DNA from 2 places in the Stenotrophomonas sp. YJH_SMC_91 genome. Region 1 is predicted to be linked to the other one. Evidence: riboswitches for the same ligand, from Rfam matches in the RefSeq annotation. Region 1 holds a riboswitch; the other holds the start of a gene.

Region 1 (4,182 bases):
AGCCGCGCACCACGGTGGGCTGGAAGGGCCTGATCAACGACCCGGACCTGGATGGCAGCTTCAGGATCGACAAGGGCCTGCGCATTGCCCGTGGCCTGCTGCGCGACATCAACAAGCTGGGCCTGCCGGCCGGCGTCGAGTTCCTCGACGTGATCTCGCCGCAGTACATTGCCGATCTGGTGGCCTGGGGTGCCATTGGTGCGCGCACCACCGAAAGCCAGGTGCATCGCGAACTGGCCTCGGGACTGTCGTGCCCGGTTGGTTTCAAGAACGGCACCGATGGCAACGTAAAGATCGCCGCCGACGCGGTGGGTGCGGCCTCCAATCCGCATCACTTCCTGTCGGTCACCAAGCAGGGCGGCACCGCCATCGTGTCGACCACCGGCAACCCGGATTGCCATGTGATCCTGCGCGGCGGCAAGCAGCCGAACTACGATGCGGGCAGCGTCGCCGAGGCCTGCCAGGCGCTGGCCAAGGCCAAGCTGCCGACCCGCCTGATGATCGACGCCAGCCATGCCAACAGCCTGAAGAACCCGGACAACCAGCCGAAGGTGATCGAGGACATCGCCGTTCAGTTGGAAGACGGTGAACAGCGCATCGTCGGTGTGATGATCGAGAGCCATCTGATCGGTGGTCGCCAGGAACTGGTGGAAGGCCAACCGCTGGTCTACGGGCAGAGCATCACCGATGGCTGCATCGACTGGGACACCACCGTGACGGTGCTGGAGCGACTGGCCGCGGCCGTGCGCGCCCGTCGCGAAGTGAAGGTGTCCGAAGCCGCTTGAGTGCGGCACGTGTGTGGATGGCGGCCAGCGCCTGCGGGGGTGCGGCCGCGATCAGGGCCGGTCGGAGTTGGAGACCGGCCCATCTGCACCGGCGATGCGCCTGGCGCTGCGCATGAGCGACAGCGCCAGGTACATCGCCGGGGTGGTGCGGATTCCGCCGCGCGAACCTCAATGCACTTCGTCGTGGTACACGAACTTCGGCATTTCCCAGCGGTAGTGGATCGCCAGCAGGCGCAGCGCGAAGCCGCCGCCGAGGCAGCACAGGATCGCGGTGGCGTCGGCCACGCCCCAGTGCAGCAGCAACAGGTAGGCCGCGCCGGTCAGCAGCGCGATGATCGCGTACAGCTCCTTCTGGAAGATCAGCGGCACCTCGTTGCAGAGGATGTCGCGCAGCACGCCGCCGAACGCGCCGGTCAGCATGCCGGCGATCAGCACGATCGGCATCGCATGGCCGGCTTCGCGCGCAATCGAGCAGCCGATCAGGGTGAAGGCGATCAGGCCCAGGCCATCGAGCACCAGGAAGGTGCGGCGGAAGTGGTGCATCCAGCGCGCCACCCAGGTGGCGATCAGCGCCGCGCACACGGTGAACCCCAGGTACTCGGGATGCTTCACCCAGCCCAGCGGGTAGTGGCCGAGCAGGATGTCGCGCAGTGAACCACCACCGAGTGCGGTGACGCAGGCGATCATGACCACGCCGAACAGGTCCATGCGGCGGCGGCCGGCGGACAGCGCGCCGGTCATGGCTTCGGCGGAAATGGCGATCAGGTAGATGATGGACAGCAACATGGGGCAGGCTCCGGGCGCGGTGGGGCCGGCCATGCGCGGACGCCGCCATTGCCTGCGCAATGACGGAATGACGATGACCGGTGCCGCTCCCGCTGTCCTTTTGCCTGAGAGTTCAGCGGCATGGGCCGCGTGCCCCTTCGGCGGATCGTCCCGGGCATGCCCGGTGACCTCTCTCCAGCTCGGCGAGTCGAATGCATGGTTGGTGGGATTCCGGCCCACCGGCCTGAGCGATCATGGGAGCCTGCGCCTTCGGCGGGCGCCAGCGCGGCGCCTCTCTCCTGCATTCGGGCGCCAGTATATCCGCTGCAGTGCAGCACGGCATAATCCGGGCATGGCCCCGTCCCTCCGCCCGTGGTTCCTGTACCTGCTCGAATGCCGCGATGGCAGCTATTACGCCGGCATCAGCACCGACGTGGACGCGCGTTTCGCCGCCCACCAGGCTGGCAAGGGCGCGCGCTACACCCGGGCCCGGCCGCCGCTGCGGGTGCTGGCCGTGCGCGAGTACCCGGACCGGGCCGCCGCCTCGCGGGCCGAATGGCAGCTCAAGCAGCAGCCGCGGGAACGCAAGCTGGCCTGGCTGCAGGCGGTGGATGCCGGGTCCCTGTAGATCCATGGCATACATGGATGCCTCTGTGCCGCCATGCGATGATCGCCCAGCCCTCAGCGCTGGAGACCCGGATGTCCACCGTCGCCCTGTTGTTCGCTCTCTCCGCGTCAACCAGTCCCGCTGCCGACCCGGCCACCCTCGCGGCCATCGAAGCCACCTGCCATGACTACGTCGACGGCCAGCTGGAGGCCGACCCGCAGCGCGTCGCCCGCTCCCTGCACCCGGACCTGGCCAAGCGCGCGGTCCTCGGCGATACGCCCGACGAGCGGCTGGGCCTGCGCCGCATGTCGAAGGAAGAACTGGTCTCGTTGACAAAGCAGGGCGCACTGAAAACCCCGAAGGATCAATGGGACCGCCGCTGCACGGTGCTGGACGTGACCGGCAATGCCGCCTCGGTGCGATTGGAAACGCCGTGGTTCGTCGATTACTTCCACATGGGGCGCTTCGACCAGCGCTGGGTCATCGTCAACGCGTTGTGGTACCCGAAACCGAAGGCGAAGTGAGCACGATGCGTGCCGCCGGTAAGGCATGGGTCTCCGTCGTCGTACTGGCCGCCGGCATCGCACTGCTGCCTGGCCTGCTGTACCTGCTCGGGCTTGCCCTGGTGGGCGGTTGGCCGAAGCCAGCAGACCGTGCGCCCAGTGGTGTGGCTGCGTGCAGCAGTGAACCGCGAACAGGATTTCAGCCGATGAATCCCTGGAGTTTCGCCGCGCAGTTCTTCTACGACGACGCGATGAAGAAGAAGGTGCCAGAGGTGGAACGGGAGGCGTTCTGGATTGCCCGCCGCCATCTTTGGCGGCAGCCACGGCACGACATGCTGCGCTGGCATCTGAGCAGCACGGCACTGACGATCTGGATTACCCGCAACTGGAGTGCCGCGCAGATTGCCGACACCGCAAGGAAGGAGGACTTCTGCCGCGCATGGTCGAAACGGCGGGTGCCCGGCGGCCCGATGAAGCGGTAGATCCACGCCATGCATGGATGATGTTGACGGAGTCAGAGCCCTTTCCTGCGGAGAGGGGACGGACCGCGCGGCAGCCGGCCAGCGGCCGGCACTACCGTCGGGGTCGCCGGTCTTCCTGGTCATCACCGAAGATGATGCGCGCGCTGCGCTGGTAGCTCCAGTACGCCACGGCCCAGTTCAGCAGCACTACGATGCGGTTGCGGAAGCCGATCAGGAAGAACACGTGCGCGGCCAGCCAGAACCACCAGGCCAGCACGCCCGACAGCTGCAGGCGCCCCAGGTGCACGATCGCGGCCATGCGACCGATGGTGGCCAGGTTGCCGTAGTCGGCGTACTTGAACGGGCCGGGCTCGGGCTTGCCGTGCAGGCGTGAGCGGATCACCTCGGCCACGTATTTGCCCATCTGCTTGGCAGCGGGTGCCACGCCGGGTACCGGCTTGCCGTCGGCCTGGCTCAGTGCGGCCAGGTCACCGGCCACGAACAGCTCCGGGTGATCGGGCAGGGTCAGGTCCGGTTGCACCGGCACGCGGCCGGCGCGGTCCAGCGGCACGTCCAGCGTGCGCGCCAGCGGTGAAGCGGCCACGCCGGCGGCCCAGACCACGGTGCGGGCCGGTATGAACTGGTCACCGAGCGTAAAGCCCTGGCTGTCGATGTCGCTCACCGGGGTACCGGTCAGCACTTCCACGCCCAGCTTTTCCAGCTGGCGGCGTGCTTTCAGCGAAAGTACTTCCGGGAAGGAGGACAGCACGCGCGGGCCGGCCTCGACCAGCCGCACCTTGGCGCTGGCCGGGTCGATGTGGCGGAATTCGTTGCGCAACGTATGCCGCGCGATCTCGGCCAGGGTGCCGGCCAGTTCAACACCGGTGGGACCGCCACCGACCACCGCGAAGCTCAGCCATGCGGCCTTCTTCGCCGGGTCCGGTTCCGCCTCGGCGCGCTCGAACGCCAGCAGCAGCTTGCGGCGCAGCGCGATCGCATCGTCCAGCGTCTTCAGGCCGGGGGCATCATCGGCCCACTGGTCGTTGCCGAAGTAGGCGTGG
Region 2 (4,182 bases), on a different contig from region 1:
GGATGTCTTCAACATCGACATTGCCGTTGGCATCGGTCTTGGTGACCACCACCTTCATGCCGCACATCTGCGCCGAGGCCGGGTTGGTGCCGTGCGCCGAATCGGGGATCAGGCAGATGTCGCGGTGGCCTTCGCCGCGCGAGCGGTGGTAGGCGCGGATCGCCAGCAGGCCGGCGTACTCGCCCTGTGCGCCGGAGTTCGGCTGCAGGCTGACCGCGTCGTAGCCGGTGCATTCGACCAGCATCGCTTCCAGCGTGTCGATCAGTTCCTTGTAGCCCAGCGCCTGGTCGGCCGGCACCAGCGGGTGGATCTGCGAGAACTCCGGCCAGGTCACCGGGATCATCTCGGCGGTGGCGTTGAGCTTCATGGTGCACGAACCCAGCGGGATCATCGTGCGGTCCATCGCCAGGTCCTTGTCGGCCAGCGAACGCAGGTAGCGCAGCAGTTCGTGCTCGCTGTGGTGGGTGTTGAACACCGGGTGGGTCAGGAACGCGGACTGGCGCAGCAGGCCGGCCGGCAGCGCGTCGGCGGTGCTGGCATCCAGCGCGTCGACGTCCAGCGAGGCACCGAACACCGCAGCCACGGCGACGATGTCGGCGCGGGTGGTGGTCTCGTCCAGGCTGATGCCGACCGAGTCGCTGTCGATCGCGCGCAGGTTGTAACCGGTGGCGCGTGCTTTGGCATGGATTTCATCGGCATGCACGCCGGTGACGTGCAGGGTGTCGAAGAAGTCGCCACCGACCTTCACGCCGGCATTGCGCAGCGCTGCGGCCAGGATCGAGGCCAGTCGATGGGTGCGGCGGGCAATGCGGGTGAGGCCTTCCGGGCCGTGGTAAACGGCGTACATCGAGGCCATCACCGCCAGCAGCACCTGCGCGGTACAGATGTTGGAGGTGGCCTTCTCGCGGCGGATGTGCTGTTCGCGGGTCTGCAGGGTCAGGCGGTAGGCCGGGTTGCCCTGGGCATCGATCGAAACGCCGATCAGGCGGCCCGGCATCGAGCGCTTGTAGGCGTCACGGCAGGCCATGAAGGCGGCGTGCGGGCCACCGAAGCCGAACGGCACGCCGAAACGCTGGCTGTTGCCGACCACGATGTCCGCGCCCCATTCGCCCGGGGCGGCCAGCAGGGTCAGTGCCAACAGGTCGGTGGCCACGGCCACCAGGCCGCCACGTGCGTGCACAGCGTCGACCAGCGCCTTGTAGTCGCCGACCTGGCCGAAGGTATCCGGGTACTGCAGCAGCAGGCCGAAGGCTTCCGACTCCAGCGCTTCGGCCGGGGTGCCGACGCGCAGCACGATGCCCATCGGCTCGGCGCGCGTGCGCAGCAGTTCCAGGGTCTGCGGGTGCACGGCGTCGTGCACGAAGAAGGTGTCCGACTTCGACTTGGCCGAACGCTTGGCCAGGGTCATCGCTTCGGCGGCGGCGGTGGCTTCGTCCAGCAGCGAGGCGTTGGCGATTTCCATGCCGGTCAGGTCGGCGCACAGGGTCTGGAAGTTGATCAGCGCTTCCATGCGGCCCTGCGAGATTTCCGCCTGGTACGGGGTGTAGGCGGTGTACCACGCCGGGTTTTCCAGGATGTTGCGCAGGATCACGTTCGGCGTGTGGGTACCGTAGTAACCCTGGCCGATGAAGCTGCGCAGCACGGTGTTCTTGTCGGCGATCGCACGGATCTTCGCCAGTGCCTGCACTTCGGTCATCGACTCCGGCAGTGCCAGCGGTGCCGGCGACTTGATCTTGGCCGGCACGATGGCGTCGGTCATCGCATCCAGCGACGCGTGGCCGACGACGTCGAGCATCTGCGCGATCTCGGCGTCGTTGGGGCCGATGTGGCGCTCGACGAACGCGTTGTGGTGCTCGAGCTCACGCAGGGAAGGGGTGTTCTGGGACATGGCGAAGGATCCGTCAGGAAAGGGCACACGCACGGGCACAAGCCGCCGGTCGGCGGTCTGCGGGGCGCCCCTCTGTCCTTTTGCCTGAGAGTTTAAAAGCGCGGCGGACCGCAGCTTCGTGCCCCTTCGGCGCCGGATCGAACCGGTCTCTCCAGAGTTGTGTTACGGGTGGTATCGGGCCTGAGCGATTACGGGCGTTGCGCCTTCGGCAGCGGTGTTCCGCTTCTCCCACCGTGTTGCCCGCCGATTATAGCCCGTTGCGGGCGCGGCGGCCGCCTTCGGACCTGGCGGCCGCGCCTGAATGGCCGATGGCCCGTCCGTGCGTTTTGTGCACTGCTGCATGGCATCAGGCGCATTCCCCACCTATGATGGGCGGATACCCGAATTCATCTGGCGCCGTCCCTGCTGCAGGGGACCGGCGCCCGCCGTGCGTGCCGCGCATGGCCCTGCCGGACGCCTTTCCCATGACCGCCGCTGTTGCTCCCTCCACCCGCCGCATGGCCCTGCTGCTCGCCGGCCTGGCCATGTTCGGTCCGTTCTCGATCGACACCATCTTCCCCGCGTTCCCGCAGCTGGCCCAGCGCCTGGCGGTGGACGAAGTGGCGGTGCAGCAGACCATCAGCGTGTACCTGCTGTTCTACGGCCTGATGAGCCTGGCGCACGGTCCGCTGTCCGACGCCTGGGGCCGCAAGCGGGTGATCCTCGGTGGCCTGGTGGTGTTCGTCGGCGCTTCGGTCGGCTGCGCGCTGTCCACCGACCTGACCACGCTGCTGGCGTTCCGTGCGCTGCAGGGCCTGTCAGCAGGCGTCGGCATGATCGTCGGCCGCGCGGTGATCCGCGACCTGTACCACGGCCACGATGCGCAGCGCCTGATGAGCCAGGTATCGATGCTGTTCGGCATCGCTCCGGCCATCGCACCGATCATTGGCGGCTGGATCCTGCTCAGTGGCGCCGGCTGGCCACTGATTTTCTGGTTCCTGGTGGTGTTTGCGCTGCTCCTGCTGGCGGCCACCGCACGCTACCTGCCGGAAACCCATCCGGTGGAGGCACGGGTGCCGTTGTCGCCGCGCGTGCTGCTGCGTGATTACGTGCGCATCGGTTTCAACCCGCGGTTCCTGCGCCTGGCGCTGGCCGGCAGCATCGGTTTCGGCGGCATTTTCCTGTACATCTCCTCGGCGCCGGTGTTCGTGATGCAGCACCTGCATCTGGGCGAGGGTGGTTTTGCCTGGCTGTTCATCCCCACCATCGGCGGCATGACCACCGGCTCGTTCCTGTCCGGGCGCATGGCCGGGCACACCACGCCCACCCGCCAGGTGTCCATTGGTTTCGGCCTGTGTGCGCTGTCGGTGCTGCTGAATGTCGGCTACGTGGCGCTGTCGCCGCAGTTCGTGCTGCCGTGGGCGGTGCTGCCGATCTTCCTGGGTGGCATGGGCATGGCGCTGATCTTCCCGATCCTGGCGCTGGCGGTGCTGGACATGTACCCGCACCAGCGCGGCCTGGCCTCGTCGCTGCAGGCCTTCGTGCAGCTGATGATCAGCACGGTGGTGGCCGGCGTGGTGTCGCCGCTGCTCAGCGCCAGCCCGCTGCACCTGGCGCTGGGGCAGGCCGCGTTCTTCGCCGCCGGCTTCGTGTTCTGGTACTGGGAACACCAGCGTGAACGCGCGGCACAGGCGGCCTGCACGGGCCATTGAGCAGCGCGCAGGGGTAGGGCCGGCCGCTTTGCCCGCAACGCTTGCGAAGAGGAACGACCGGACTAGGCTGGGCACTCCAGCCAGCCGGTGCGTGGATGCACGACAGCCAGCCAATCCGATGTCGTTGCATGAGGTTCCCCATGGCTGCGCAGCAGACCTACCGCCTGTTCGAGGTGGCGCTGAAGGAGCGCCGCGTTCTTTCCCCTTCCCTTGACCGCATGGTGTTCACCGGTGCCGACGTGGCGCGGATGAAGACCGAAGGCCCTGACCAGCGCATCAAGGTGTTCTTCCCCTTGCCCGGCCAGGAGGTGCCGCAGGTCCCCAGCGGTGAAGACTGGTACCCACGCTACCGGGCCCTGCCGGACGACAAGCGCCCGCCGATGCGTACCTACACCATCCGCCAGTTGCGCGCCGAGCAGGGCGAGGTCGACGTCGATTTCGTCATCCATGGCGAAACCGGCCCCGCCTCGCGCTGGGCCATGCACGCCCGCCCTGGCGACCGCGTGGTGCTGCTGGCCCCGGACGCCGACTGTGCCGGGAGCAGCGAGGGCTGGGAGTGGAAGCCACCGGCCGGTGTCGGCCAGGTGCTGCTGGTGGCCGATG

What was found. A riboswitch is a leader RNA that binds a small molecule or an ion and turns the genes downstream of it on or off. The one in region 1 is predicted to bind glycine.
Region 2: it holds a riboswitch for glycine, as region 1 does, so the genes downstream of both, gcvP (aminomethyl-transferring glycine dehydrogenase) here and AC5P5X_RS08815 (trimeric intracellular cation channel family protein) in region 1, are expected to answer to the same signal.

Annotation. Positions count from the first base shown of each region.
Region 1 covers NZ_JCAFRT010000005.1:71,129-75,310, reverse strand. Annotated here, with positions in the region: gene AC5P5X_RS08820 (3-deoxy-7-phosphoheptulonate synthase) at 1-785, shown strand, start outside; gene AC5P5X_RS08815 (trimeric intracellular cation channel family protein) at 954-1,571, opposite strand; glycine riboswitch at 1,654-1,759, opposite strand; glycine riboswitch at 1,773-1,862, opposite strand; gene AC5P5X_RS08810 (GIY-YIG nuclease family protein) at 1,903-2,178, shown strand; gene AC5P5X_RS08805 (nuclear transport factor 2 family protein) at 2,250-2,681, shown strand; gene AC5P5X_RS08800 (hypothetical protein) at 2,687-3,142, shown strand; gene AC5P5X_RS08795 (NAD(P)/FAD-dependent oxidoreductase) at 3,234-4,182, opposite strand, start outside.
Region 2 covers NZ_JCAFRT010000001.1:413,661-417,842, forward strand. Annotated here, with positions in the region: gene gcvP (aminomethyl-transferring glycine dehydrogenase) at 1-1,888, opposite strand, end outside; glycine riboswitch at 1,951-2,053, opposite strand; gene AC5P5X_RS01790 (multidrug effflux MFS transporter) at 2,353-3,579, shown strand; gene AC5P5X_RS01795 (siderophore-interacting protein) at 3,720-4,182, shown strand, end outside.